Regions from separate parts of the Arthrobacter sp. Soc17.1.1.1 genome, predicted to be linked through region 3. Evidence: riboswitches for the same ligand, from Rfam matches in the RefSeq annotation. Region 3 holds a riboswitch; each other region holds the start of a gene.

Region 1 (7,406 bases), 3.0 Mb from region 3:
TCGACGAGCCGACCTTCGGCCAGGACGCCCTGACCTGGGCCGAACTCGTGACCCTGCTGCGCGAACTCGTCGACGACGGCGTGGCCGTCCTCTCGGTGACGCACGACGCCGAGTTCATCGCCGCCCTCGGTGGCGCGACCCTCCACATCTCCGGCGGGGCAGGACGGCTGGTGGCCCGATGAGCGGCGACTACCTGACCCCGGTGCTCACGGGGAGGGCGCTCCTGCGGGCCAACCCGGTGTCCAAGCTCTTCGCCGCCGCGGTGATCACGCTGGCGCTCCTGGCCAGCATCGACTGGGTGAGCGCCGCAGTGGTCCTCGCGTGCGAGCTCGCCCTCATGCCGCTGCTGGGCATCAGCGTCGGAGGCCTCGCCCGGCGCATCTGGCCGCTCCTCGTCGCCGCCGGGGTCGGCGCCTACGGGACCGCCCTGCTCGCCGAGAAGACCGGGGCGGTCCTGCTCGACGTCGGGCCGTTCCTGTTCACCGAGGGATCCGTGGCCGCGGGCATCGCCGTCGGGCTGAGGGGACTGGGCCTGGCGCTGCCGGGCATCTTCATCCTCCTCACCACGGACCCCACGGACCTCGCCGACGCCCTCGCGCAGAAGCTGCACCTGCCGCACCGCTTCGTGCTCGGCGGGCTGGCGGCGCTGCGGCTCGTGGGCCTCCTCGTGGAGCAGTGGGAGACCCTCGGCCTGGCGCGGCACGCCCGCGGTGTCGGCTCGGACGGGTCCTTCCCCGCCCGCGTCCGGAACCTGCTGGGGCAGTCCTTCGGACTGATCGTGCAGGCCATCCGACGGGCCACCCGGCTCGCGACGGCGATGGAGGCGCGCGGCTTCGGCGGCGGGACCCGCACCTGGGCCCGGACGAGCACCTTCTCGGGCCTCGACGCCGTCGTCGCCGTCGTCGGGCTGCTCATCGCCGCGGGCGCGGTGACGGCGGCCGTGCTGGCCGGGACGTGGAGCTTCCTGCTGTCCTGACCGGGCGGTCAGGGCGGTCAGGGCGGTCAGGGCGGCCCGGGCCGCGGTTCGCGGAGCACCCGGTGTCCCGGGCGCGATCCGCGGCAGACGCGAACGGGGGCCCGCCGAAGCGGACCCCCGTGGTGGAACCGACGCAGGTGCTAGAGGACGTCCGAGAGGAACGACCTCAGGCGCGGCGTCTGCGGGTCGTCGAAGATCGCGGCCGGCGCTCCGGTCTCGACCACCACACCGCCGTCCATGAACGTCACGGTGTCCGAGACATTGCGCGAGAAACCCATCTCGTGGGTGACGACCACCATGGTCATGCCGCCGGCCGCGAGATCCGCCATGAGCGCGAGGACGCCCTTCACGAGTTCCGGGTCCAGGGCCGAGGTGGCCTCGTCGAAGAACATCACCTCGGGGTCCATGGCCAGCGCCCGGGCGATCGCGACGCGCTGCTGCTGCCCGCCGGAGAGGTTGCCGGGCCGGACGTCGGCCTTGTGCTTCAGGCCCACGAGGTCCAGTTGCGCGAGGGCCTTGTCCCGGGCCTCGTCGGCGGACATCCTCCGGAGCTTCCGGAGGGCCAGCGAGACGTTGTCCAGCACCGTCTTGTGCGGGAAGAGGTTGAACTGCTGGAACACCATGCCGATGCGCCGGCGCAGCTCGTCCGGGTTGTCCTTGAGCACCGACCGGCCGTCCAGGAGGATGTCGCCCTGGTCGGGTTCGATCAGCCGGTTCAGGACCCGCAGCAGGGTGGACTTCCCGGAGCCGGACGGGCCGATGACGGACGCCGTCGTGCCCTGGTCCACGTGCAGGTCGATGCCGCGCAGCACGTGGTTGGACCCGAAGGACAGGTGCAGGTCCCGCCCTGTCAGGGTGCCGGATTCCTGGATCTTCACGCCTTGGCTCCTTCACCGATCTTCGCGGCCAGTTCGTCCGGCTCGGGCTTCTGCTTCTTGCCCACGCGGAGCCGGTTGTCGATGTAGTTGACCAGGTGCGTCAGCGGGATGGTGAGGCACAGGTACAGGACCGCGGACGCGATGAGCGGTGACAGGTTGCCGGTGGTGCTCGCCGCGTCGTTGCCGATCCTGAACAGCTCGCGCTCGCTCGAGAGCAGTCCCAGGAAGTACACCAGCGAGGACTCCTTGATGAGCGCGATGAACTGGTTCACCAGGGCGGGCAGCACGCGCCGCACGCCCTGGGGGACCACCACGAGCTGCATCGACGAGCGGTAGCTGAAGCCCAGCGCGCGCGAGGCCTCCAGCTGCCCCTTCTCCACGCTCTGGATGCCGGAGCGGAAGATCTCGCCGATGTAGGCCGCCGCCATGAGCGAGAGCGCGAGGATCCCCATCGGGAACGGGCTCGTGCTGCCGGTGAGCTGGCGGTAGATCGGGCTGAGCCCGATGCCGATGAGCAGGATGATCACGACGGCGGGCACGCCGCGGAAGATGTCCGTGTAGATGCGGGCCACCCACCGCAGCAGCCGGTTGCGGGAGATCCCCATGATCGCGAGGACCATGCCGAGGATCGTCCCGATGATGCCGGAGGCCAGGGCCAGGATCAGGGTGTTCCGCAGACCCACCGTGAGGAGCTCCGGCAGGACGGCGGCCATCGCCCCCCAGTCGAAGAAGGTCTGCGCGAGCTGTTCAAAGGCATTCATGCAGGGACCGCTACTTTACTTCCACGGCTTTGCTGCCGGGCTTCCAGTCGGTGGGCATCTCGCGGTCCGGGTACCACTCCTTGGTGAGTTCGGTCCACGTGCCGTCGGCGATCACGGCGTCGAGGCCGGCGTTGAGGGCGTCGATGAGCGGCTGGTTCTCGCTGTTCACGGCGTAGGCCGTGAAGTTCTCGGTGTTGATGATGGTCTCGGCGATCGTGGTGTCGTCGCCCTCCTTCACCTGGCCCGTGGCCTGCTGCGACGGTGCCACCCAGGCGTCCACCTGGCCGTTCTTCACGTTGGCGTAGACGGTGTTGTAGTCCGCGAACCGGACGGGCTCGAGGCCGAGGGTGTTGGTGACGTAGTCGTCCTGGACGGTGCCCTGGACCACGCCGATGCGCGTGCCCTCGGACAGGGAGTCGAACCCGGTGACCGAGGAGCCGTTCTTCGTGACGACGGCCATGTAGCCGAAGTCGTACCCGTTGGTGAAGCCGACGTTCTCGCGGCGTGCCGCCGTGGTGGAGATCGAGGAGGAGCCGACGTCGAACTGCTTGTTCTGCACCTGCGCGAGGAGCGCGGAGAAGTCGGTGGACGCGAACTCGACCTCGAGGCCGAGCTTGTCGCCGATGGCGCGGAGCAGTTCGTTGTCGTAGCCGGTGAAGACACCGTTCTCGATGAAGATGTTCGGCGGGGCGTCGGAGAGGGTGCCGACGCGCAGCGTCCCGTCCGTGATGAGGCCGAGGTTCGCCGGATCGATCTCCTCGACCGGGGTGGTGGTCTCGGTGGTGTACTGGTCCAGCGACTGCTGGTCGCTGCCGGCCAGGGCGTCGGTGGTCTCGGTGGGTTCGCTGCTGCTGGAGCTGCCGCAGGAGACCGTCAGGGCGAGCAGGGGCACGGTCAGTGCCGTGAGGACCTTACGGGAGAGGTTCATGGTGTCCTTCGTGGTGGCGGGCCCGGGAACGGGTGCGCTGGGTGGGGTGCTGGGACGCCGGAGGCCGGCGGGAGGACTGCTGGCTGCTGGGTGACACGCTCGCTGTTCTGGGCTGTGCGCGCTGTGGCGGCCGGACCGGACGGAACACCGGGGAAGGACCGCACGACGCCGTACTTGCCAACCGGGGGACTGGACCCGGCGGCCGAATCTTCACCTGGAGCACCCCACTACGGGAGAGGGTTGCTGTCCAGCCGGCCAGGGCCGATGGCTGGAACTCTTGATTTGAGCAAAACGCTAGGGCAGCACGGAGTGTCCGGTCAAAACGGGATCACGGATATTGCGCCGCTTGACGCGGGAATCCGGGGGTCCAGGCGCGGGGTGTGGCCGACTTCACACGAACCGGTCCACGAGAGCGGTCAGTTCCGCGGTCAGGGCCGGGGAGGTGCGGATCTCCTGCCCGTCGAGTGAGAGGACCGGCGCGAGGAGCCGGATGCTCGAGATGAGCCACACGGCATCGGCGTCGAGGAGGTGGTGCGGTTCGAGCGGCCCGTACCCGAGGTCCCACCCCTCCTCCTTCGCCGCGGCGAACAGCGCGGCCTGCGAGGTGCCGGCCAGGATGCCACTCTCGAGCTGCGGCGTGACGAGCGTCTTCCGCCCGTCGCGCACGGTGGCGAGCAGCACGGTGGACGTGGGCCCCTCGAGGACCTTGCCGTCGGAGGAGGTGAAGATGACGTCGTCGGCGCCGGACGCCTTCGCGTGGCGGATCGCGGCCATGTTGACGGCGTAGGACAGCGTCTTGGCGCCCATGAGCAGCCACGGCGCGCGCTGCGCCACGGTGCTGTCGTACCCGCGCTCGAGGAACAGGACCCTCAGGCCGGCCTCGCGCTGCGCCAGAGTGGCCGCGGGGACGGGCGCCACCTGCACCCACGCCGTGGGCCGTCCCGCGCCCTCCACGCCCCGGGTGGCCACGAGCTTCACGACGGCGCTGCTCCGGCCCGGCTCGGCGCCCGCGAACTCGCCGAGGGCGGTGCGGATGGCGCGGCTCCAGGCGTCGGCGCCCGGCACGGCCAGGTCGAGGGCCGCGGCCGACGACGCGAGCCGCGCCAGGTGCGCCTGCTCCTTGCGGGGCGTCCCGTCGACGGCGAGCATCGATTCGAACACGCCGTCGCCGCGGGTGGCGCCGAGATCGGAGATCATCAGCTGCGGCTGCGAGGCGTCCGCGATCCTGCCGTGGTCGTGGTCGGGGTCGAGGAACACGAGAACCGTCATGGGCCCCAGCCTAGCGGGGGGCCCGCCGCGTCAGGTGAGTCCGACCTTCCGGGTGAACAGCTTCTGCAGCAGGATGAAGGCGAGGAGCAGGGCGCCGATCACGATGCGCGTCCACCAGGAGCTCAGCGTGCCCTCGTAGGAGATGAACGTCTGGACGATACCGAGGACGAGCACCCCCGCGAGGGAACCGAGCACGTACCCGTACCCGCCGGTCAGCAGCGTGCCGCCGACCACCACCGCGGCGATCGCGTCGAGCTCCAGCCCCGTGGCGGCCAGGCTGTACCCGGAGAGGCTGTAGAACGAGAACAGGATCCCGGCGATCGCGGAGCACACCCCGCTGATCCCGTACACGAGCACCTTGGTGCGCGGGACGGCGAGGCCCATGAGCACCGCGGAGGACTCCCCACCGCCGATCGCGTACACGGTGCGGCCGAAGCGCGTCTGGTGCAGCACGTAGAACGCGACCGCGACGACGAGCAGGGCGATCAGGACGCCGGGGGAGACGAACAGCTTCCCCGCCAGCGGGATCCTCGCCTGGGCCATGGACGTGAAGAACGGGTCGGTCACGGTGATGGAGTCGACGCTGATGACGTAGCAGAGGCCGCGGGCCAGGAACAGCCCGGCGAGGGTCACGATGAACGGCTGGATCTCGAAGACCTGGATGACCAGGCCCATCGCGAGGCCGAAGGTCGCCCCCGTCAGGAGCACGAGGAGGATCACCGCGACCGGGCTCCAGCCGGCCTGCAGGAGGGCGGCGGCGATCATCATGGACAGCGCCACGACGGAGCCGACCGACAGGTCGATGCCCCCGGTGAGGATCACGAACGTCATGCCGACGGCGAGCACGATCAGGAAGGTGTTGTCGATGAGGAGGTTCAGGAAGACCTGCCCGGACAGGAACCCCGGGTACATGGCGGCGCCGACGGCGAACATCGCGACGAACAGGCCCACGGTCGCCAGCGTGGGGGCGTACCGTGCCTTGCTCTGCAGGCTGCCGATCCGGGAGCGGCCGAGCGGGGCGGAGGTGCGGGTGAGGACGGACATCAGGCGGCCACCTCCACCCGCGGCTGCGCGGTGACGGGGGGCCTGCGTCGCCCGAAGAGGGTGCGCGCCCTGGGGGACTGCAGGAGGCAGACGATGATCACCACGAGCGCCTTGAACACCAGGGTCGCCTCGGGCGGGATGCCCAGCGTGTAGACGGTGGTGGTCAGGGTCTGGATGATGAGCGCCCCGACGAGCGTGCCCACGAGGCTGTAGCGGCCACCGGCCAGCGAGGTGCCGCCGATCACGACGGCGAGGATGGCGTCCATCTCGATGTAGAGGCCGGCGTTGTTGGAGTCGGCGGCGGTGACGTTCGAGCTGATCATGAGGCCCGCGACCGCCGCGCACAGTCCGCTGAAGATGTACACGGTCCAGGTGATGGTGCGGGCGTCGAGGCCGGCGAGCCGGCTGGCCACGGGGTTGATGCCCACGGCCTCGATGAGCGTGCCGAGGGCCGTGCGGCGCGTGAGCAGCCCGGCGGCACCGAAGGCGGCCGCCGCGATGAGGATCGAGATGGGCAGGCCCAGGAAGAAGCCGGCGCCGATCGCCTGGTAGGAGTCGTTGGAGACGGAGATGATCTGCCCGTCGGTGACCAGCTGGGCGAGCCCCCGGCCGGCGGTCATGAGGACGAGCGTGGCGATGATCGGCTGGATCCCGATGACCGAGACCAGGAACCCGTTCCACGCCCCGAGGAGGAGCCCGGCGACGACGGCGATCGCCACACCGGTGGCCGCGGTCTGCAGGGAGGTGGGATCGGGGGAGCTGTAGATGTACATGCAGGAGACGGCGCCGGCGATGGCCGCGACCGCCCCCACGGAGAGGTCGATGCCGCGGGAGGCGATGACGAGGGTCATGCCGAGCGCGATCAGGATGGTCGGGGCCCCGTTGCGGAGGATGTCGATCAGGCTCCCGTACAGGTGGCCGTCCTGGACACGGACCGAGAGGAAGTCCGCGCGGAAGAGCTGGTTGAGCAGGAGCAGCAGGACCAGCGCGAGGACGGGCCAGGTGAGGCGGTGCTTCAGCAGCGCGCTCATGGGTTCGTTCCCGCGATGACCGTCATGACGTCTTCCATGGTGACTCCGTCGTTGGGAATGTCGGCCACCATCTGCCGGTCCTTGAGGATGGCGATGTGGTCGCTGAGGCGCAGTACTTCCTCGAGTTCGGCCGAGATGAAGATGACGGACATGCCGTCGGCTGCGAGGTTGCTGATGAGCTTCTGGATCTGCGTCTTGGCGCCGATGTCGATGCCCCGGGTCGGCTCGTCGAGGATGAGCAGCTTCGGCTCGGTGATGAGCCAGCGGGCGAGCAGCACCTTCTGCTGGTTGCCGCCGCTGAGGTCCCGGATGAGCGAGTCCCGGTTGGACGGGCGGATGTCGAGGGCCCTGATGAACCGCTCGGCCAGCTCGTCCTGGGTGGCGCGGGGGACGCGCCGCCACCAGCCCTTGCCGGCCTGCATCGCGAGGATCAGGTTGTCGCGGACCGACAGGTCCCCGATCAGTCCCTCCTCCTTCCGGTTCTCGGAGGAGAAGGCGATGCCGCGGTCGATGGCGGAC
Region 2 (7,406 bases), 1.7 Mb from region 3:
GAAGTACCGTTCGCCGTCGAGCGTCTTGACGACCCGGGTGTGGAATCTCCGGTAGTCCCCTCCGAGTTCGATCTCGAGCCTGCGCTGCACCGGGCCGAGCAGCAGTTCGGGTGGTTCGTCGGCGAGCATCTGCTCGAGCCGTGCACGCATCACCTGCGCGTCCCGCGCCGCGCCGAGCACCCCGGCGAGCCACCTGAGGTCTTCCCGGAGGCGCCCTACGCCCTCGACGTCGTCGAGCAGGGCCCGGTAGGTCGCGAGGACCGACCTGATGCGCCGGGTGGCGACCCTCATCCTGTGGATGGCATCGGAGCCGTCGATCCGCACCTGCGGGTCCTGCTGCTTCAGCGCGGCCACCTGCTCGCGCAGGTAGGCGATGAGGACATCGCCTGCCGGGCCCTCCGGCGAGGGCTCCGTTACCGTCACCGCGTCCGTGGTGACGCCGGTAGCGAGTGCACGCTCGAGTTTGGATCGGTGAGCGGCGGCACGGACGCCCGCGGCGGCGACGAGTCCCGTCGCCGCGTCCAGCATGTCCCTGGAGCCCCCGACCAGCTCGATCTCCCATTCCCGCCAGCGCAGGCTGGACGGCTCGGGCAGGAGCGCCTCCGCCTGCACGCGGTCGTCCATGAACTCGGCGAGGACCCCGTCCTCACCCCGCAGGCGCCGCACGACGCGCCGCGTGTCCAGCCGGGCGACCGGTACCAGCACGCGGTCCCTCGTGTGAACCCGGATCAGTTTCAGGAGCGGCTTCGGCACCACCGAGGTCCTGCCCAGCGGCGCGTGGTGTTCGTGGCGCTCGTCGGGACCGGCCGGCAGCTTCAGGTGCCATCCGGCGTCCTCGCCGCCGGTCCGGCGCCGCAGCGTGATCCGGTGTGACGCCAGCCTCAGGTCCTCCGTGTCGAAGTACTCGGCCTCGAGGTGGAACTCGACCGGCGCATCCACGCTTCCCACCCCGGGGACGTCCTCGAGTACGGGGAGCGGGGTGTCGTCCCCGACGTCGAACGTCCGCTCGATCTCCACAACAGGCTCAGCGCGCATAGGGCACTGTATACCTCGCCCGGGCGGCCGTCAGCAGGTTTCGACGGCCGGCCCCCCGTCCGCCGAACGGTGGGGCCGAAAGACCCTAGAGGGATGCTCCGATCCGGTGCACACTTGCGGAACTCGAGGGCCGACACGAGCCCGGGGTCGACGAAGGCGCGCGTCGACCACCACCGTCGGACCATTCGTCGCGCCCTTCCCAGCGAAGGACATCGCCATGACCACAGAACAGTCGGAGGCCCGGCCCGAGAGTCTGCCTCCCACCGCCCCTTCCTCGGCGGAACGCATCCAGCGCGGCGCACCCACGCTGTCCGAGTCCGACCTCAAACGCCAGTGCGAGCGTCGCCGTGAAGCGGAGCGGAAGCTCGCCCTCCACATCCAGCTGTACCGCGAGACGCACCCGCTCCCTCTGAGTCACTGATCCCTGTCCCCCGGCAGAACCGTTCACGGTTCCGCCGGGGGACGGGACCGGTAGGCTCCCTCCATGGACGCCCGCCTCCACTTCGTCACCGTCGCCGCGCAGGACCTCGACGCTGCGCGGTCCTTCTACAGCCGGGGCCTCGGGTGGACGCCGACGCTCGACGTCCCCGACGAGGTGATCTTCTACCAGGTGGCCCCGGGAGTGCTCCTCGGGCTGTTCCTCGCCGGCAAGTTCGCCCAGGACCTCGGGCTCGATGCCGCACCGGTGCCGTCGGGCATCGTGCTGTCCCACAACGTCGACGGCCCCGAGGAGGTCCGCGCCGTCGTCGCTGCGATGACGCGCGCAGGCGGCACCGCTGTCCAGGAGCCGCAGGAGAGCGCCTTCGGCGGCATCTTCCGCGGGCTCGTGCGCGACCCGAACGGGATCGTGTGGGAGATCGCCCATAATCCCGGGTGGCAGATCCTCGACGACGGCACGGTCACCCTGCGCTGAATTGCGCCCCGCGACATTCCGTCCTGCCCTCGGCAATTCGCGCCGTGTCATATTTCTTTTTATTGGTCGACACCCCGGATATCTGCCTATAGTTGTTCCAGCTTCAAGAGACGCGGTCGTAAAGCTCCGACTGGACCGCGCGCCAACCCCATGTTCCTGGGTGGTTCGGATGACGAAGCGGCCTTCTCCTCGGCACACAGTGCTGGTCCGGTGCGGGCAAGAGCACTCCGAAAGGCACTCATCGTGAGCTGTACCGCCCTCCCCTAGCAGGATCCAGGCGCCCTCGGCGCGCCTTCTCCTTTCACTCGCCCTTCAATTCCCTTCCGGTCGCACTATGCTCTGCGCTGCGCCGGAACGCCTCTTGAGGAATTCCCATGAATGCATCCGTAATTCGCCCTGCCCGAAATCGAAACCGCTCCGGACACGCCACCGCCCTTTCTGCGGTGGGTCTCCTCGCACTCCTGGCCGGCTGCGCCGGGCCGGCGGGCTCGTCCTCCGTCGCCGCTGGCGAGCCGATCCCCGGCGGCGTGCTGGACGTGTCCATCTCGGCCGAGCCGGGCTGCCTCGACGGCCACGGAATCTCTGCCACGCAGCAGCAGTTCCTCGGCCGCCTGATCTACGACAACGTGGTGACCCTGGACGAGAACGGGGACATCGCGCCGTATCTCGCCGAGTCCTGGGACGTCTCGGAGGACGGCAGGACCTACACGTTCCACCTCAAGCAGGGAGTCACCTTCAGTGACGGCTCGCCCTGGAACGCGGAGGTCCTCGGGCAGAACTTCGAGCACATGAGGGACCCCGCCACGAAGTCGCCCCTCGCCGCCGCGTACATCGCCCCGTACGTCGACGGCACGGTGATCGACGAATACACCTTCGAGGCCCACCTCGCCTACCCCTACACCCCCTTCCTCTACACCCTCGCCCAGTCCTGGCTCGGCATGAACTCCGGCAAGGCCATCACCGAGTCACCGGAGACGCTGTGCCAGAAGCCGATCGGCACGGGGCCCTTCACCGTCGCCGACTACCGCCCGGGCCAGAGCATCAGCTACACGAAGCGGGAGGGCTACGACTGGGCACCCGAGTGGCTGGACGGTGACGGTGCCGCGTACCTCGACGGCGTCGAGGTCACCCTCGTCAGCGAACCCGTCATCCGCCACCAGTCCCTCGTCTCGGGCCAGTACGACCTGACGGAGAACCTCGCGCCGCAGAACGCCTCGGCCGTGCAGGCCGACCCGGACTTCACGTACGAGAACCTCGCCCGGACCGGCAACCCGTACGTCCTCAACTTCAACCTGAACCGCGCACCGTTCGACGACCTCGCGGTCCGGCAGGCGTTCGCCGCCGCCGTGGACACGAAGGCCGTCACGGAGAGCCTCGGCTTCGGCACCTACACGCCGATCGACGGCTTCCTGTCCAAGGAGAGCAGGTACTACGACCCGACGGTCGAGGGCGTCCTCACCCACGACCCCGAGCGGGCGAACCAGCTGCTCGACGACGCCGGGTGGACGGGGCGTGACGGCGAGGGCTTCCGCACGAAGGACGGGAAGCGGCTGACGGTCGAGGTCCCCACGGTGGAGAGTTCCACGCCGAGCCCGCTGCTCGTGCAGCTGCAGGGAGAGGCCCGCAAGGTCGGCTTCGACCTCCGGATCATCCAGCTCCCCCAGGCGCAGCTGACCGAACTCCGCTACGCCGGCGACTACGACGCCCTCGCCGGCGTCTGGCACACCAACACCACCGACGTCCTGTTCATCCGCTACCACTCCTCCGAGATCACCGGAGAGCGGATCGGCCAGAACTCGTCCTACGTCAACGACCCCGAGCTCGACGCCCTGCTCTCCACGGCCCGCGAGGCCGACGACGGGCCCGTGGCCGAGGAGGCGTACTCGAAGGCGCAGCACCGGCTGCTCGAGATCGTGCCCGGCGTGCCGCTCTACGAGAACCCGAGCCAGTTCGCGTACGCGAACACCCTGCACGACGTCGCCGTGGACACCTCCCACCCCGTGCCCGTGCTCACCTACGCCTGGAAGGCCGAGTAGGTGACGGTTCTCCGCCGCGTCCTCACGCGACTCGCGATCGGCATCGGCGTCCTCTGGGGAGCCGCGACGCTGACCTTCCTCGCCGTCTACCTGATCCCCGGCGACACCGCGCTGCTGATCCTCGGCGGGCCCGACGCGCGGCCCACCGCGGAGACACTGGCGCAGGTCCGCGCCGACTACCTCCTCGACCAGCCCTTCCTCGTGCAGTACGGCAGCTACCTCGGGAACCTGCTGCAGGGCGACCTCGGGCAGTCCTATCGGCTGCGCCTGCCCGTCTCGGAGGCCATCGGGCAGCAGATCGGCGCGACGGCGGCACTCGCGGCGGCCGCCGTCGCCGTCGCGCTGCCCCTCACGTTCGTCGTGGCGATCCTGTCCGCGCAGCGCGCCCCCTGGATCCGGTCGATCGTCTCCGGCGTCGAGGTGGTCTTCGCCGCCACGCCGACGTTCATCATCGGGTTCGCGCTGCTCATCGTCTTCTCCTTCACGCTGCGCTGGTTCCCTATCGGCGGGAATCAGGGGCCGGCCGCGCTGATCCTCCCGGCCCTCACCCTCGCCCTGGCGGTCTTCGGGACCCTCTCCCAGGTGCTGCGGAACGAACTCGAGGACGTCCTGGAGCAGCCGTTCATCCTGACAGCCCGCTCCCGCGGCATGCGCGACCTCCCGGTCAGGATCCGGCACGCACTCCGGCACGCGGCCATCCCGGTCATGACCATGTCCGGTTTCGTCGTGGCCGCGCTGCTCGGCGGGTCCGTGGTCGTCGAGACCCTCTTCAGCCGGCAGGGCATCGGGTCCCTGACCCTGGCCTCGGTCTACAACAAGGACCTGCCGGTCATCCTCGGGATCGTGCTCCTCTCGGCCGCGGTCTACGTCGTGGTGAACCTCGTGATCGACCTCCTCTACACGCTCATCGACCCGAAAGTGGTGACCGCATGAGCATCGCCTCACGCACCATCCCGCCCGCCGTCGCCCCGCAGGCCGCGCTCCCCGTCCGGGAGCCGGCACGGGCCGGGACGCCCAGGCAACGTCGGCGCCGGTGGCGCGTCCGCCCCGGGATCCTGCTGGCCTCCGCGTTCCTCCTGTGGCTCGCGGCGGCGGTCCTGACCCCGGGCCTGCTCGCTCCCGCCGACCCGTACGCCGTTGACCCCGCCAGGAGCTTCGAGGCGCCCGGCGCCGGCGCCTGGTTCGGCACGGACGACTCCGGCGCGGACAACTACACGCGGATCGTGCACGGCGCCGCCACCTCGCTGTACATCGGGGTCGGCGCGACGGCGATCGGTGTGGTCGGCGGGACCGCCATCGGCCTCCTCGCCGGGCTCAACGGGCGGCTCGTGGAGGCCTCGGTGATGCGCTTCCTCGACGTCACCCTCGCCATCCCCGAGATCCTGCTCGCACTGGTGGTCATCGGCATCATCGGCGGCGGCACGGAGAACGCGATCCTCGCGATCGGTGCCGGCAGCATCGCCTACTACGCCCGGATCACCCGGGCGCAGACGCACCTCGTCCGGCGGTCGGGCTTCGTCGAGGCCGCCCGTACCCTGGGCCTGCCCGCCTGGCGGATCCTCCTGACGCACACCGTGCCGAACGTCATCAAGCCCGTCCTCGTCCTCGCGACCATCGGCGTCGGCTCGGCGATCGGTGCCGGGGCGTCGCTGAGCTTCCTCGGGCTCGGCACCCCTCCGCCCGCCCCCGAATGGGGCGCGATGCTCTCGGCCGGCCGCAACTTCATCTCGAACGCACCCTGGATGATCACGTTCCCCGCCGCGTTCCTCGTCGCCACCGTGCTGTCCATCACCGTGATCGGCCGCGAGCTCCGTCGCCGCGCCGAAGGAAGGCTCGCATGAGCTCCACCACCCTGACCGCCACCACCGCCACACGGGTGCCGCAGGCGCCCGTCGTCGAACTCGAGGGGCTCTCCGTCGGATTCGGCCGCGGCGCCCACCGCCGGGAGGTCATCCACGACCTCAGCCTGTCCGTCCGCCCGGGTGAATGCCTCGCCCTGGTGGGTGAATCGGGCTCCGGCAAGTCCGTCACCGCGAGGACCCTCGTCGGTCTCACCGGGCCCGGCGCCCATATCCGGTCCCGCGCCCAGCGCTTCAACGGCCAGGACGCCTCCGCGTGGGGCGAACGCCAGTGGTCCCGCGTCCGCGGCCGGGAGGCCGGCTTCATCCTGCAGGACGCGCTCTCCTCCCTCGACTCGCTGCGCACGGTCGGTGACGAGGTGGGCGAGGTCCTCCGCCTCCACGGCGACCTCGATCGGGCCGCCCGGCGTGCGCGCGTCGTCGAACTCCTCGCCTCCGTGGGTGTACCCGATCCCGAGGTGCGGGCCGGGCAGTACCCGCACCAGCTCTCGGGCGGGCTCCGTCAGCGCGCCCTGATCGCCTCGGCGATCGCCGCGGACCCGGGATTCCTCATCGCGGACGAGCCGACGACAGCACTGGATGCGACCATCGCGGCACAGGTCCTCCGCCTGCTCGGCGGCCTCAAGGGAGGCAGCACGGCGATGCTCGTGGTCAGCCACGACCTCGCCGTCGTCGCGGACCTCGCCGACCGCGTCGCCGTGATGCGCGACGGCGAGATCGTGGAGGAGGGCCCCGTCGAGTCCGTCCTGCAGGACCCCCGGCACCCCTACACCCAGGGACTCCTGGCGGCCATCCCCTCCCGGTCGTCGCGCGGACGCCGGTTGACCGTACGGGACCGCGCCGAGTCAGACACCGCGCAGTCCGACATCGCGCCCGCCCCGTCCCGCGAGGTGACGGTCCCGGCGGCCGCCCTGGCGGTCGAGGGGCTCACCAAGACCTTCGCCGGTCCTGACGGCAGCCGCCGCACGGCGGTCGACGGCGTGTCCTTCACCCTGGCGAAGGGGACGACCCTCGGGATCGTCGGCGAGTCCGGCAGCGGCAAGAGCACCGTCGCGCGGATCGCACTGGGCGTCGACGCCCCGGACGCGGGCACCGTCCAGGTCCGGGGCCGCACGTGGGCGGAGCACCGCGCCGCACGCGACCTCGCGGCCCGACGCTCCGTGCAGATGATCTACCAGGACCCGCTGCAGTCGTTCGACCCGCGGAAGACCGTGCGGCAGGTCATCGGGCAGGCCGTCGCCGCCGCCGGCACGCCGCGGACCGCGCGGGCCGCGCGCGTGCTCGAGCTGCTCGACCTCGTCGGCCTGCCCGCCGACCGGGCCCGCAGCCGCCCCCTGGAACTCTCGGGCGGGCAGCGGCAGCGCGTCGCCATCGCCCGGGCGCTCGCCGCCGAACCGGAGGTCATCATCTGCGACGAACCGGTCTCGGCCCTCGACATCACGGTGCAGGCCCGCATCCTCGACCTCCTGACGGATCTGCAGGAGCGCTTCGGACTCAGCTACCTGTTCATCTCCCACGACCTCGGCGTGATCCAGCACGTCAGCCGCGAGGTGCTGGTCCTGA
Region 3 (7,406 bases):
GAGTACCGCCAGCTCGGTGGCGGCTTCCTCTTCCCCGGGCTCTTCCCGCCGGAGACGAACCTCCTCGACTGGACCACGGTGGCCCTCGGCGTGCTCGCCGTCGTCCTCCTCGTCGCCAGCCAGCTCCGTGGGCGCGCCACCCGCGCCCGCCTCAAGCTCGAGGACGAGCCCGCCGCCTGGTTCTTCACCAAGCTCGCCTTCATCGCCGTCATCATCCTGGGCCTCACCTACCTCCTGGCCGGTTCGCGCAGCGGTACGCCGATCGTGCTCGTGGTCCTCGGCGTCCTGATCGTCGCCTACAGCCTGGTCATGAGCAACAGTGTGTTCGGCCGCCACATCTATGCCCGCGGTGGCAACCTGCAGGCTGCACAGCTCTCGGGCGTCAACACCAAGCGCATCGATTTCATGCTGTTCGTCAACATGGGCGTGCTCGCAGCCCTGGCGGGGCTCATCTTCACCGGTCGCCTCAACTCGGCCGGTCCGGGTGCCGGCAACCTGTTCGAGCTCGATGCCATCGCAGCCGCCTTCATCGGTGGCGCGGCCGTGACGGGCGGGGTGGGTACCGTGATCGGTGCCATCACCGGTGGCCTGATCATGGGTGTGCTCAACAACGGCATGTCGCTGCTCGGCGTGGGCATCGACGTGCAGCAGTTCATCAAGGGCATGGTGCTCCTGCTCGCGGTCGGCTTCGACGTGTTCAACAAGCGCCGCGCCTCGAACGCCCTCAAGTAGGGCCTGGGGAGGACGCCGGAAGAAAGTCCGGCGGCAGCGTAACTTCTGCGTCCCTCCGGTCGATTACCCAGATGTAAGCGCCGCACCGAGGCTTATCCCCCAACGGGCCTCGGTGCGGCCTTTTCGTGTCGCAGCACAGGTGCGTGCCGCGGCAGGACGGCGGAGGCCAACAGTTACGATGGTCACGCCGCCCCGCTCGAGCAAGGAAAAGACACCGTGGTCCCACCGCTGCCTGATGATGCGCTCGACCGCGCACGGGCCGGCGAACCCGCGGCACTCTCCCTGATCTACCAGGAGCTGAGTCCGAGGGTGCTGGGCTATTTCGCGGGCCGGGGGACGGAGGACCCGGAGGCCCTCACCCAGGAGGTCTTCCTCACGGTCTTCTCGAAACTCGGGTCCGTCTCCGGCGGGCTGCAGGGTCTGCGCACCTTCACCTTCTCGGTGGCGCACGCCCGGCACGTGGACGAGGTGCGGAGGAAGGTGCGGGCGCCGGTCCTCGTGGGCTACGAGGCCGACGGTGACACGCGCACCGTCGAGTCGGCGGAGATGGTGGCGCTGGGCAACCTCGATGCCGGAGGTGCCACGGGAATGCTGGCACAGCTCAATGCCGAGCAGCGCGACGTGCTCCTGCTGCGCATCGTGGCCGAGCTGCCGATCGAGCAGGTCGCGGAGATCCTCGGCAGGTCGGCAGGATCGGTCAAGCAGCTGCAGCGGCGGGGACTGCTCAAGCTGAAGGAACTCGTACACCCCAACGAATCGGACGCACAATGACTGGACGCGAAACGCCGTCGCCGGACTCCGTGCCACGCCTCCTCGAGGAGGCGGGCATCGCCGAGGACCCGGCGCTCGTCCACGCCGTCCGGAGCATCGCGGCGCTGGGCGGGCGGCCCGCACCGGACGCCTCCGCCGAGCTCGCGCAGCTCATGGCCGACGGCGGCAGGGCGTTGCAGAGCCGCCGGAACAAGCGCCGCATCACGTTCATCGGCGGTGCCCTCGCGGTGTCCATGGGCGCGGGCATGTCCGGGGTCGCGGCGGGGACGCTCCATCTCCGTGAGGGGTTCGACGACGCCGTCGTCTCGATCACCCGCTTCACCGTCCGCAACGACGTCGACCGGGCCGAACCCGCCCCGGGACCGCTCGCCGATGCGGGGCAGGGGCACGGCACCGCCGTCGTCCCGGCGGTGCCCGCTCCCGTTCATACCCCGGCACCGTCCGTCTCCGCCCCGGCGTCCGCCCCTGCGGGCGCCGGAGGTCCGCTCGTGCCGGCGCCCGCTCCCGCGTCGCCCGGTGCGGACGACGCCGCCGCCGCCCCGATGGCACCGCCCGCCACCCCGACGGCGCCGCCCGCCGTACCGGAGGCCCGGCCACCGGCCGGCACGGTACTCCCTGCCAACCCCGCGACCCCGACCCCTGCGCGGGGCGGTCCGCAGCAGCGCGTCGTCCCGATGACGCCGCCCGCGACGGGAACGGTGCCCGGCACGACCGGCCGACCCGACCAGGCGAGGGCCGGTCAGGGCCGGCCGGACCAGGCCACGCCCGGGCAGCGCACGGCCCCGCCCCCGCCGGTCCGGGAGAAGCCGGGTCAGGCCGCTCCGGGCCAGGTGACGCCGGGTCAGGGGCCGGACAGGGGCCTGCCGAAGGAGGGCACGGGAACGGATCCGGTGACGATGAGCGGTGACACGCCGGCTCCTGTCAGCCACCGCAGGTCGTGGCTCCGCGCACCGGCCGGTCCTGTCGACGCCGCGCTCTTCCTCGACGCGCCGATCGCCCCGGACCCCGATTGGCTCGCGCTGTTCCCTGCGGATGCGCTCGTCGATCCGGAGGGCCCGGTACCAGGACTCCCCGACGAGCCGGCCCCGGAGGACGCCCTGCCGGGCGAGCCTGCCCCGGAGGAGCTGCCGGCCGAACCGGTCCCGGAGGAGCTGCCGGCCGAACCGGCCCCGGAGGACGCCCTGCCGGACGAGTCTGCCCCGGAGGAGCCGCCGGGCGGACCGACCCCGGAGGACGCCCTGCCTGTGGACCTCGTCGGGCCCGTGGAACCTGCAGCGTCGGACAGCTCCGGTCCCGACGTCGCCGTGCCTGAGGCCGGATCCCGGTCGGCGGGTGTGTCCCACCGTTCCCGCTGACCGGGATCGGGCCCGGGGCAGGCGGCGCCCTACGAGGTGATCTGCCGCTTCGAGGAGATCACGCCGGTGTTGAACCCGGCGAGGTTGAGCCCGCCGTGGAAGCGTGCGTGCTCGATCTTGATGCACCGGTCCATCACCACGTCCAGGCCCGCGGCTTCTGCGTCCCGTGCGACCTCCTCGTGCCACGAGCCGAGCTGCAGCCACAGCGTCTTCGCGCCGACCGCGAGCGTCTCCGCCAGCACGGAGGGCAGATCGTCGTGCCGGCGGAACACGTCCACGACGTCGGGCACCTCGGGCAGGTCCTCCAGGGACGCGTAGGCCGGCTGCCCCAGGATCTCCTTCGCCACGGGGTTCACGAAGTACAGCCGGTAGGGCGAGGAGGACTGCAGGTAGGTGGCCACGAAGTAGGAGGCCCGCGAGGGCTTGTCCGATGCTCCGACGATCGCCACCGACCGCGCGTTCCTCAGCAGGGCCAGGCGTTCCGGAGCCGAGGGCCCCTCCCAGGTGCGCGGTGCTGCGGTGCCGCTCATGCTCCCACTCCCACTGCCCGCGTCGCGGACTCGTCGTCGTCGTCCTGTCCGGCCGCCTCCTGCGGGAGGTCCTCGAACGACGCGTCCGAGGCGTTGGCCGCCACGTCGAGCGCCTGGTCGAGGTCCCACAGGATGTCGTCGAGGTCCTCGAGGCCCACCGAGATGCGCACCAGGTCCTCGGGGACGCCGGCTGCGGCGAGCTGCTCGGCCGAGAGCTGCTGGTGGGTCGTCGAGCCGGGGTGGATCACGAGCGTGCGCGCATCGCCCACGTTCGCGAGGTGCGAGGCGATCTGCAGCGATTCGATGAACTTCTGGCCGGCCTTGCGGCCGCCCTTGACGCCGAAGCTGAACACCGACCCGGGGCCCTGGGGGAGATAGGTCTTCGCACGCTCGTGGTGCACGTGCGTGGGGAGTCCCGCGTAGTTCACGTAGTCCACGCGGGGATCGGCCTGCAGCCACTCCGCTACGGCCTGCGCGTTCTCGAGGTGCTCGTCGAGGCGCTGGGCCAGGGTCTCCACCCCCTGCAGGAGCTGGAAGGCCGACGACGGGGAGAGCGACGGGCCGATGTCGCGCAGCTGCTCGGTGCGCAGCTTGGTCAGGAACCCGTACTCGCCGAAGTTCGCCCACCACTGGATGTTGCCGTAGGAGGGCACGGGCTCGGTCATGGTGGGGAACTTCCCGTTGCCCCAGTCGAACCGGCCGCTCTCCACGACCACGCCGCCGAGGGTGGTGCCGTGGCCGCCGATGAACTTGGTGGCGGAGTGGATCACGATGTCCGCGCCGTGCTCGATGGGCCGCACGAGGTAGGGCGTGCTGAGCGTCGAGTCGACGATGAAGGGGATCCCGGCGTCGTGGGCCACCTTCGCCAGGCCCGCGAGGTCCGCGATCTCGCCGGAGGGGTTCGCGATGACCTCGGCGTAGACGGCCTTCGTGTTCTCGCGGATGGCGGCCGCGTAGTCGGCCGGATCGGTGCCGGGGACGAAGGTGGTCTCGATGCCGAAGCGGCGCAGCGTGACGTCGAGCTGCGTGACCGTCCCCCCGTACAGCTGCGACGCGGCGACGATGTGGTCGCCCGCCTGGCACAGCGCCGCGAAGGTGATGAACTCGGCGCTCATGCCCGACGCCGTCGCCACCGCGCCGATACCGCCCTCGAGGGAAGCGATGCGCTCCTCGAACGCCGCGACGGTGGGATTGCCGATACGCGAGTAGATGTTCCCGTACTTCTGCAGCGCGAAGAGGTTGGCGGCGTCGTTGGTGTCCTTGAACACGAACGACGTCGTCTGGTAGATCGGCACGGCGCGCGCCCCGTGCGTGGCGTCGGGGGTGCCGCCGGCGTGCAGGGCACGCGTGCGGAAACCGAAGGAACGTTCTGCCATCAGATACCTGCCTTGGTGGGTTCGTGGGTTGCGAGGGTGGCATCCGGATCGAAATCGACGCCGGCGGCGCGCGCGGCGTCCGCCTCGAGCTGCCGCACGATCGGCAGGATGTCGGTGCCGAAGGCGGCGACCTCCTCCTGGAAGTGCAGGTAGCAGGTGAGGAGGAGATTCACGCCGATCTTCTTGTACTCGACGATGCGCTCGGCGATCTGCTCGGGCGTACCGATGAGCCGGGTCCTGAAACCGTCGTTGTACTGGACGAGGTCCTCGAACGAGGAGTCGGCCCACATGCCCCTGCCGTCCTTCGTGGAAGCCCCGGCCTCCTGGACGGCATCGCGGAATCCCTCGACGGCGGGGCGGTGCGCCTTCGCGACGATCTCGCGCAGGGTCTCCCGTGCCTCCTTCTCGGAGTCGCGGGCGATGACGAACCCGTTGAGCCCGTACCGCGGGTGCCGGCCCGCCCGGGCAGCGGAGGCCCGCACGCCGGCGATGTTCTCCCTGAATCCCTCGAGGTCCTTGCCGTTCGAGAAGTACCAGTCCGCCACCCGGCCCGCGGTGGCCTGCGCCGCCGTCGAATTGCCTCCGAAGAAGATCTCGGGGTGCGGACGGCCGGGCACGTCGACGGGAGCAGGGCTGAGTGTGAAGTCGGTGATGTCGTAGTACTTCCCCGACTGGCTGTACCCCTCCTCGGTCCACAGGCCGCGCAGCACGCGGATGAACTCCTCCGTGCGGACGTACCGTTCGTCGTGCTCGAGCCAGTCGAGGCCGAAGTTCACGAACTCGTCCTTGAGCCAGCCGGAGACGATGTTGACGGCGGCACGGCCGTTGGAGATGTGGTCCGCGGTGATGATGAACTTCGCGAGCACGCCCGGGTGCCACATGCCGGGATGCACCGCGGCGATGACCTTCAGCTTCTCGGTCGCGGCGAGGAGCGCGAGGGAGAACGATGTCGCCTCGTGCTGCTTGTCCGCGCCGTAGGACGCGGCGTAGCGGGTCTGCGACAGGGCGTACTCGAAACCGGCGTCCTCAGCGATCCGGGCGAGCTTCCGGTTGTACTCGAAGTCCCACCCGGTACGCTGCTCGATGGTCGAGACCACCAGGCCGCCGCTCACGTTCGGCACCCAGTAGGCGAATTTGAGGGGGGTGGAAAGGTCGGCGACGCTCATCATGTCCTCCATCGGTCTGGCAGTAGCACCCTACTGTCGCCGCGGATCGCGGAGGCCAGGGTTGCTGCGGCGTCAGTGAGCCAGATCTCTCAGCCGCTCGGGATGGTCAGAACGAGTGTGACACTGCGCACCCGGGGGAACCAAACAATGTGTCTTCGGAAGTGCACGCCACCCGCTCACGGATGGGTGCCGGAACCCTTGACAAAGTTGACCTATGCAACAAAGACTGGCCGTGGGAGCGCTTCCATGGGGATCGGCGGCGTCTCTTGTTCGGGTTCTCGCAACCACCCATCATCGACATGAGGAGCAACGATGCTCAGCATCTCCAGAACGTGCGCCATGACCCTTGCACTCGCAGGGGTCCTCGCATCCACCGCCCTCGCCGCGCTGCCGGCGTCGGCCGGTCCGGGCGGAGGACCAGGAGCGGAGTCCTCCGCCACCGAGTTCTACGTCCCGAAGACCGACCACGAGGCACAGCGCCAGATCGCCGGGCTGCGGGCCTCGGGTGACCGCCGGACGGCGGACAGCCTCAGCGCGATGGTCTCCACGCCGCAGGCCGTATGGGTCACGGACAGCGACCCCGCCACGGTGACGCGGGAGGTCCGCGCCACCACGCACCGCGCCGCCGGCAAGCAGCAGATGCCCGTGCTCGCCGCCTACAACCTGCCGTTCCGCGACTGCGCGCAGTACTCGGCCGGCGGGGCGACCGACGTCGCCGGCTACAAGGCCTGGATCGACGCCCTCGCGGCAGGCATCGAGGACCGCGCCGCGATGGTGGTGCTCGAGCCGGACGGGCTCGGGATCATCCCCTGGAACCGCGGGCTCGACGGCAACCTCGAGTGGTGCCAGCCGGCGGAGGCCGACGCCGCGACCGCGGCCGCGGAACGCTTCGAGATGCTCGGCTACGCCGTGGACCGGCTGAAGGCGCTGCCGAACACGAAGGTCTACCTCGACGGCACGCACAGCGCCTGGCTGGGCACGGGGGAGATCGCCAGCCGCCTCGTGAAGGCCGGCGTGCAGGAGGCGGACGGGTTCTTCCTCAACGTCTCCAACTACGAGCTCACCGAGCGGCAGCTGAAGTACGGCTCCTGGGTATCCCAGTGCATCTACTACGCCACCGAGATCGATCCGGGCGCCTACGGCTCCTGCGCGAGCCAGTTCTACCCGGCCTCACCCTCGGACTTCTCGACGTGGGGCCTGACGGACGCGTGGTACGCCCAGAACGTGGCGGGTGCCCGCAACGCGCCGACGTCGGAGGAGCTGGCGCACTTCGTGATCGACACCAGCCGCAACGGCCGCGGGCCGTGGGTGCCGACGGCCACCTACCCGGATCCGCAGGTCTGGTGCAATCCTCCGGCTCGCGGACTGGGGCATACGCCCACCGCGAACACGGGCAACGACCTCGCCGACGCCTTCCTGTGGATTAAGGTGCCCGGCGAGTCGGACGGCGAGTGCAGCCGCGGCCTGACGACCAAC
Region 4 (7,406 bases), 920 kb from region 3:
CGGGGCCAGGGCAGCGTGGTGAGGATGATCGCGACGAGCGTCAGCAGCGTGCCGGCCACCGTCGCGAACACCACGATCGTGCCGGGCGCGGGCACCACGAGGTCCAGCAGCAGCGACCCGACGAGCTGGCCGCCGATCATGCACAGTCCCGTCAGCAGGACGCCGAGGCTGCGCACGAGCAGGGCGCCGAGCGCGATGAAGATGCAGCCCATGGGGCCGCCCAGGTAGTACCACCACTCCGAGGGCAGCGGGTTGCCGGGACCGGCGATGGCGACCTTGATGAGCCAGGCCGTGAGCAGCACCGCCGTGCCGGCGACGAAGTTCATCAGGGTGGCTGCGAGCGGCGTCCCGTAGTGGAGTGCCGCCGTGCCGTTCATGGCCTGCTGGAAGCTCATGAGCACGCCGGCCGCGACGGGCAGCAGCACGGGCACCAGCCAGCTCGAGAGCTCCCCCGCGGCGCCGAAGCGCGGCGAGACGGCCCACACCACGGACAGGACCGTGAGGACCACGCCGATCACCCGCATGGGCGTCGCGGCGCGCTTCCCGCCCGGCCCGATACCCGCCTTGTCGACGAGGAGGCCGCTGAGCGTCTGGCCCATGACGGCGGCCACCGTGAACAGGGCCACACCGAGGATGCCGATGGTCAGCGACTGCGAGAACACGAAGAACGCGCCGATGGCTCCCGCCCCGATGTAGTAGGGCGGGAAGCGGCGCTCGCGGACCGACGGGATGATCTGCCGGGCGCCCGCCCGCGCGCTGGGCACGGCGATCGTCAGGGCGATCATCACGATCAGGCCCGTGCCGAAGCTGATGAGTGCCGCCGCGATGCCGTCGTCGAGGACCGTCCCCAGTGCGCCGTTGATCCTCCCCTGGAGGGGGATGGCGAGCCCTGCGGCGAGGGCGAGGGGGAAACCGACAGCGGGGGGAAGGGCGGGCGCATCAGACACCCGCCCAGCCTAGTGGGGCGGCGTCCGGCAGAATGGACGCATGACCGACGACGCAGCCATTGCAGAGCTCCCCATCCGTGACGACATGATCCGGCTCGGGCAGCTGCTGAAGCTCGCGTCGCTCGCCGAGGACGGCGTCGAGGCGAAGGCGCTGATCGACAACGGCCTGGTGCACGTCAACGGGGAGATCGAGGAGCGCCGCGGGCGTCAGCTGCACCCCGGCGACACCGTCGGCGTCAACGGCGTCACGGTACGCATCACGCGCGGCTGACGCCCCGTCGGCCGCGCGTCCTGCCGGCCGGTCAGCGTCGGCCGAGGACCGTCATGCTCAGGAACTCGCGGACGTGCATGAGCTCCTGCGGGTTGATGCTGTGGAACATGTTGGGGTAGAGGATCTTGGTCAGCGTGGTGTGCTTCACCAGCCAGGCGTGCGTGAACTCGATCATCTCGGGCGCGATGACGGGATCCTCCTGGTCTCTCCCCCAGAAGAACGGCGTCCGCGCGGCCGCGGCCTCGTCGTCGCGGAAGAAGGCGTGGCCCTCGGCGGGGACGGCGAAGCCCGAGAGCCCCACGACGCACGCGAAGTCCGCCGGCCGGTGCCGCAGCAGCGACGTCGCGACGCCCATGCCCTGCGAGAAGCCGAGGATGCTGACGCTCGAGTGGTTGCCGCGGACGGTGTCCAGCCATCGGGAGACGGCGCCGACGCTCTCCACCACACGGTCCACCGAGTAGTCGTCCTCGCGCGCCAGCGGGAACCAGGAGAAGCCGGGGTCCGCGGCCAGGGGGGCCCGCACCGATGCCACGGTGAACTCGGCCGGCAGGTGGTCGGTGAGGCCCATCAGGTCCTTCTCGTCGGCCATGTACCCGTGGAACAGCAGGAGCAGGGGTGTGCCCTCCCGCTCGGGCTCGGGCTTCGACCAGAGGACCACCGGATCCCAGGAGCCGACGGGGGGTGCAGCCGTGCCGCGGGCGGTGTCAGTCATGATTCCCATTCTGGCACGGTCCGTGCCGGCGCCCGGCGGCGGGGGCGACCGGGTCGGCGTGCCGGATCCGTTGGCGCGCCGCGGCCCCAGTTGCAACAATGTCCCGGTGACCCCACCCAGCGCAGAGACTCCCCTGCCGGAGGCGAGCGACCCGATCCCGAACGGGCCGATGATCGACCCGACCCTCCACTCGGAGCCGCACCCCTGGCACCGCTACGCCGCCCTCGGCGACTCCTTCACGGAGGGCATCGGCGACCCGAACCCCGGGAGCATCGGCGGCAATCGCGGCTGGGCCGACCGGGTCGCGGAGGAGCTCGCCCGGGGGCAGGACGATTTCGCCTACGCGAATCTCGCGGTCCGCGGACGCCTGCTGCAGCAGATCATCGACCAGCAGGTGGAACCCGCCCTGGCCCTGCACCCCGACCTGGTGACCATCTCGGCCGGCGGGAACGACCTGCTCAGGCCCGGCGGTGACCCCGACGTGCTGGCGGAGAAGCTCGACGCCGTCGTCGCGACCCTCGCCTCCACGGGCGCCACCGTGGTGCTCTTCACGGGGCCGGACGTCCGCGAGACGGCGCTGGGCAGCATCCGCTCGAAGACCGCCATCTACAACGAGAACCTGCGCACGGTGGCGTCCCGCCACGAGGCGGTCATCGCCGACCTGTGGGCGCTGCGGCAGCTCGAGAGCCCGCAGATGTGGTCCTCCGACCGCCTGCACTTCGCGCCGCTCGGCCACCACACCATCGCCGCGATGGTGCTGGACACCCTCGCGGTGCGGCACACGCTCGAACCGCTCCAGCTCAAGGACCTCCCGGCCCGGACGTGGCGTGCGGCCCGGGCGGAGGACCTCGTGTGGGCCCGCGAGTACTTCGTGCCGTGGGTGCTCCGGCGGCTGCGCCACCAGTCGTCGGGCGACGGCGTGCTCGCCAAGCGCCCCGAGCCCGTACCGATCTTCGGGCCGGGCATGCCGCCGGGCGCCGCAGACTGACCGCCGGCCGGCCGCAACTCAGCAACCGGTCAGCGACCGGTCAGCTGCCGGTCAGCGACCGGTCGGCTGCCCGATGACGGCGCGGGACCGCGGTGAACGGCCGCGCCGAGCAGTGTCGGTCGGCCGTTCCCCACAGTCCCGGGGGCCAGGGGTCGACGCCCTGCGGACGGTCAGGCGTCGAGCGAGACCTCGCCGTTCGCCACCGCGTCGGCGCAGGCGCTGAGGTCGGGCCCGGGCTTGAAGTCCACGAACTGCGGCTGCAGTTTCTGGAAGAGGAACTCGTAGACCTCGTCGCGCGACTTCCCTCCCATGGTCTCCACGGCCTCGCGGACCGCACCCTGCAGGGCGCGGTCGGAGTCCAGCAGGATCTTGTCGCGTGCTTCCTGGTTCCAGCCGATGGTGCTCAGTTCCACGAACAGCTCCTCGCGTCGAAAGGGTCCGCGGCGGATGCCCCGGACATGCCCGCCACTTCGTAAGCAGGCTTAGCTCCCAGCCTAGGTGGCTGCCGGAGGAAACCCAACCGACAGATCCGCCTCCGGGTAGAAGGCGGCGCGGAGCTCGTCGTCGACCTGGTGGATCTGCGTGAGGAAGGCGTCGTGGCCCACGGCCGAGGAGATCAGGTGGACGGGCACGTCGCCGGGCAGCCCGGCGGCCAGGCGCCGCGACTGCTCGGGGAAGTACAGCCGGTCGGTGTCCACGGCCGCGACGAAGAACCGGGCCGTCGCCGCAGCCAGGGCGCCGTCGAGGCTGCCGCGCCCGCGCGCCGCATCGTGGCTCATGAGCGCCTCGGTCAGCACCACGTAGCTGTTGGCGTCGAAGCGCTCCACCAGCTTGTCGGCCTGGTGGTCGAGGTAGCTCTCCACCTGGTAGCGGCCCCGGCCGGCGGGCAGGACGGCCCCGAGAGGCTGCTCGCCGTCCTGCTCCGCGCGGCCGAAGCGCGCTTCCAGCTCCTGCTCGGAGCGGTAGGTGATGTGCGCGATGCGCCGGGCGAGGCCGAGGCCCGCCTCCGGCTGCGGTCCGTCGTAGTAGTCCCCGCCGCGGTACGCCGGATCGAGGCGGATGGCCTGCAGCTGCGCCTGGGCGAACGCTATCTGTTCGGCCGAGCTGGCGGCTGTGCAGGCGATGACGGCGCACCGCTCCACGCGCTGCGGGTACATCAGTGCCCATTCGAGGGCGCGTGCCCCGCCCATCGATCCGCCGATCACGGAGTGCCAGCGGTCGACGCCGAGCCGATCGGCGAGCAGGGCCTCGGCGCGCACGGCGTCGCGGATGGTGACGAACGGGAACCGCGATCCCCAGGGCGTGCCGTCGGGGGCGAGGCTGGCCGGGCCCGTCGACCCGTAGCAGCCCCCCAGCATGTTGACGGACACCACGAAGTAGCGGTCGGTGTCCACTGTGCGGCCGGGGCCCACGAGGGCGTCCCACCAGCCGTCCTCCGCCGAGGCGCCGCGTGCCACGTGGGAGCTGCCCGTCAGGGCGTGCTGCACGAGCACGGCGTTGGAGCCGTCCGGGTCCAGCCGCCCCCAGGTCTCGTAGGCGAGCTGGACGTCGGGCAGCTCGCCCCCGGTCTCCAGGGCCAGCGGCCCGATCGGCAGGACGCGCAGCAGTCCGTCTCCCGACGGTCCGCCGTCGATCCCGGAGTGTGACGGGGCAGCAGGGTAGGCGGCAGGGTAGGTGGTCACGAAGGGTTAGGCTCCTTTGGCGGCGCGGAAGCCCGCGTCGAGGTCGGCGAGGATGTCGTCGATGTTCTCCAGGCCCACGGCGAGCCGCACGAGGCCCGGACGCACGCCGGCCGCGAGCTGCGCCTCCGCCCCGAGCTGGCTGTGCGTGGTCGACGCCGGATGGATGACGAGTGAGCGGACGTCGCCCACGTTGGCGACGTGGGAGTGCAGCTCGAGGCCGTCCACGAAGCGCTTGCCCGCCTCCAGGCCGCCGGCGATGTCGAAGCTGACGATCGCCCCGGTGCCGTTGCGCCCGTACTTCTTCCCGCGCTCGTACCAGGGACTGGAACCGAGCCCGGCGTAGGCGACGCCCTCGACGTCGTCGTGCCCCTCGAGCCATTCGGCGACCGCCTGCGCGTTCTGCACGTGGCGCTCCAGGCGCAGGCTGAGCGTCTCCAGCCCCTGCCCGATGAGGAAGGCGTTGAAGGGCGAGACGGCGGACCCGAGGTCGCGCAGCAGCTGCACCCGCGCCTTCAGGATGTACGCGAGGTTGGCGCCGAGCGCGCCGCCCACCCCGAGATCGCGTGCGTAGACGAGTCCGTGGTAGCTCTCGTCCGGTGTGTTGAAGCCCGGGAACCTCTCCGGGTACTGCGCGAAGTCGAAGTTCCCCGAGTCGACGATCACGCCGGCGATCGCGGTGCCGTGCCCGCCGAGGTACTTCGTGGCGGAGTGCACCACGATGTCCGCGCCCCATTCGATCGGCCTGATCAGGTACGGCGTGGACAGGGTGTTGTCCACGATCAGGGGCAGCCCGTGCTCGTGGGCGACGGCGCTGATGCCCTCCAGGTCGAGGACGTCCTGCCGCGGGTTGGAGACCACCTCGCCGAAGAACAGCTTGGTGTTCGGGCGGACGGCGGCCCGCCACTGCTCGAGGTCGTCCGGGTCCTCCACGAAGGTGGTCTCGATGCCGAACTTCTTCAGGGTGTGCTTGAAGAGGTTGTAGGTGCCGCCGTAGAGGCTGGGGCTGGCCACGATGTGGTCCCCGGCCTCGGCGATATTGAGGACGGCGAAGGTCTCCGCGGCCTGCCCGGAGGCGAGCAGCAGCGCCCCCACCCCGCCCTCGAGGCTCGCGATCCTGGTCTCGACCGCCTCCTGGGTGGGATTCCCGATGCGCGTGTAGATCGGGGCGAGCTCCGTCAGCGCGAACCGGTTCGCGGCGCTCTCCGCGCTCGGGAAGACGAACGACGTCGTCTGGTAGATGGGCAGCGCACGCGCCCCCGTGGCTGGGTCCGGCACCTGGCCGGCGTGGATCTGGCGTGTCTCAAAGGACCAATCGTTGGACATGGTGCTCCCTGTCGAAGGGGCTCCTCCTCGTCCGCTGCTCCTGCCGGCGGGAACCGCCGAGGGAAGCATCGGCCCCGCAGGAGCCCGCGCTTGCGCGACACCGGTGTGGCGCCGCACCTGGTCCTCACCCGGGGCACCCCACCGCGGTTGGAGGGTTGCCGGCCAGCAAGCCGGGGCTTCGTGCTGGCACTCATGACCTGCATCCATGGAAACCCATGCGGGCGGATCCGGCAACACGTGTGACATTGCGTGAAGGAGTGTGCCCCGTAGCGCCCCTCCGAGGGGCAGGATCAGGAGTAAGGACACCCTAAGTCGAGACGTACATCACTTAGTGCCACACTGTCGGCATGCGCCTGGACCACGTCTCTTACGCCTGTGAACCCGATGGACTTGCCGCGACGGCCGACCGCATCTCGGCCCGGCTCGGCATGGAGCCGGTGAAGGGCGGTGTGCACCCCCGCTTCGGCACCCGGAACATGATCTTCCCGCTGGCCAACGGCCAGTACCTCGAGGTCGTCGAGGTCCTCAACCACCCCGCGTCGGACAAGGCGCCGTTCGGCCAGGCCGTGCGCGCCCGGTCCGAGGCGGGCGGCGGCTGGATGGGCTGGTGCGTGGCCGTGGACGACCTGGGACCCTTCGAGGAGCGCCTCGGCCGCAGCGCGGTCCCCGGCAACCGCAAGTTCCCCGACGGCCAGGAGCTCACCTGGCAGCAGATCGGCATCAAGGGCCTCATCGCCGACCCGCAGGTCCCCTACCTGCTGCGGTGGGACGACGGGACGGAGCCCCTGCACCCCTCGAAGGCCCGACCGGCCTCGGTGAAACTGGACTGCCTGACCATCGCCGGGTCCTCCGAGCGCGTCACGGAATGGCTCGGCACGGACGTCGAGGAGACGCTCGACGGCGTGCAGGTGCAGTGGATCGCGCCCAGGGGTACGCCGGGCATCATGTCCGTGACGTTCGAGACCGCCGACGGCCGCGTCGAGATCTGACCGACGCGATCCGATCCGACGCGTCGAACGCACGAGGAAGGGACCGGACGAATCGTCCGGTCCCTTCCTCGTGCGTTCGGACTGTGCGTGGATCAGGCGTGCGTGTAGGTGAGGCAGTCGGCCGCCTCGGCGCCGGGGCCCACCTTCACGGCGGGGGCGGTGCACAGCAGGTCGTGGTTGAAGGAGCACTCCGAACGCTGGCAGGCGCCGACATGCGCGAGCATCTTCGGGAGGCCGCCGCTGATCGACGTGTCGATGAAGGTGGCGCAGGACGCGTGCTCCTCGCTCCCGGACACCGTGATGGCGACGGCGGTACAGCCGTCGTGGTTGAACGAGCAGTTGTGGACACTGCACTCGGAGACACTCGTGACGACGCTCATCGTTCCTCCTGGTTCACCCGTAGCGGCCCGGCTGGAACCGTGCGCTCCTGACTGGATGAATTCACGGTAACACCGCGATTCCGGGATAATTTAGTCATGATTTACGTCCGCAAA

Evidence for each region. Region 3 has a riboswitch for S-adenosylmethionine ahead of sfnG (dimethylsulfone monooxygenase SfnG). Riboswitches for the same ligand answer to the same signal wherever they lie in the genome.
Region 1: another riboswitch for S-adenosylmethionine. It lies ahead of V6S67_RS15160 (ABC transporter substrate-binding protein); the one in region 3 lies ahead of sfnG (dimethylsulfone monooxygenase SfnG).
Region 2: another riboswitch for S-adenosylmethionine. It lies ahead of V6S67_RS09180 (ABC transporter substrate-binding protein); the one in region 3 lies ahead of sfnG (dimethylsulfone monooxygenase SfnG).
Region 4: another riboswitch for S-adenosylmethionine. It lies ahead of V6S67_RS05510 (bifunctional o-acetylhomoserine/o-acetylserine sulfhydrylase); the one in region 3 lies ahead of sfnG (dimethylsulfone monooxygenase SfnG).

The regions. Positions count from the first base shown of each region.
Region 1 is NZ_JBAJII010000001.1:3,286,101-3,293,506, reverse strand. Features, by position in the region: gene V6S67_RS15180 (ABC transporter ATP-binding protein) at 1-182, shown strand, start outside; gene V6S67_RS15175 (energy-coupling factor transporter transmembrane component T family protein) at 179-976, shown strand; gene V6S67_RS15170 (amino acid ABC transporter ATP-binding protein) at 1,117-1,854, opposite strand; gene V6S67_RS15165 (amino acid ABC transporter permease) at 1,851-2,615, opposite strand; gene V6S67_RS15160 (ABC transporter substrate-binding protein) at 2,626-3,543, opposite strand; SAM riboswitch class IV at 3,709-3,826, opposite strand; gene V6S67_RS15155 (aminodeoxychorismate lyase) at 3,934-4,812, opposite strand; gene yjfF (galactofuranose ABC transporter, permease protein YjfF) at 4,843-5,856, opposite strand; gene V6S67_RS15145 (ABC transporter permease) at 5,856-6,887, opposite strand; gene V6S67_RS15140 (sugar ABC transporter ATP-binding protein) at 6,884-7,406, opposite strand, start outside.
Region 2 is NZ_JBAJII010000001.1:1,994,098-2,001,503, forward strand. Features, by position in the region: gene V6S67_RS09165 (CYTH and CHAD domain-containing protein) at 1-1,035, opposite strand, end outside; gene V6S67_RS09170 (hypothetical protein) at 1,253-1,456, shown strand; gene V6S67_RS09175 (VOC family protein) at 1,520-1,948, shown strand; SAM riboswitch class IV at 2,050-2,177, shown strand; gene V6S67_RS09180 (ABC transporter substrate-binding protein) at 2,392-3,984, shown strand; gene V6S67_RS09185 (ABC transporter permease) at 3,985-4,917, shown strand; gene V6S67_RS09190 (ABC transporter permease) at 4,914-5,825, shown strand; gene V6S67_RS09195 (ABC transporter ATP-binding protein) at 5,822-7,406, shown strand, end outside.
Region 3 is NZ_JBAJII010000001.1:300,691-308,096, forward strand. Features, by position in the region: gene mmsB (multiple monosaccharide ABC transporter permease) at 1-732, shown strand, start outside; gene V6S67_RS01490 (RNA polymerase sigma factor) at 949-1,503, shown strand; gene V6S67_RS01495 (hypothetical protein) at 1,500-2,858, shown strand; gene V6S67_RS01500 (CoA-binding protein) at 2,888-3,388, opposite strand; gene V6S67_RS01505 (O-acetylhomoserine aminocarboxypropyltransferase/cysteine synthase family protein) at 3,385-4,764, opposite strand; gene sfnG (dimethylsulfone monooxygenase SfnG) at 4,764-5,930, opposite strand; SAM riboswitch class I at 5,936-6,039, opposite strand; gene V6S67_RS01515 (glycoside hydrolase family 6 protein) at 6,270-7,406, shown strand, end outside.
Region 4 is NZ_JBAJII010000001.1:1,220,853-1,228,258, reverse strand. Features, by position in the region: gene V6S67_RS05540 (DMT family transporter) at 1-947, opposite strand, end outside; gene V6S67_RS05535 (RNA-binding S4 domain-containing protein) at 988-1,218, shown strand; gene V6S67_RS05530 (alpha/beta hydrolase) at 1,250-1,930, opposite strand; gene V6S67_RS05525 (SGNH/GDSL hydrolase family protein) at 2,100-2,918, shown strand; gene V6S67_RS05520 (hypothetical protein) at 3,089-3,331, opposite strand; gene metX (homoserine O-acetyltransferase MetX) at 3,413-4,552, opposite strand; gene V6S67_RS05510 (bifunctional o-acetylhomoserine/o-acetylserine sulfhydrylase) at 4,607-5,923, opposite strand; SAM riboswitch class IV at 6,005-6,121, opposite strand; gene V6S67_RS05505 (VOC family protein) at 6,271-6,912, shown strand; gene V6S67_RS05500 (DUF1540 domain-containing protein) at 7,005-7,292, opposite strand.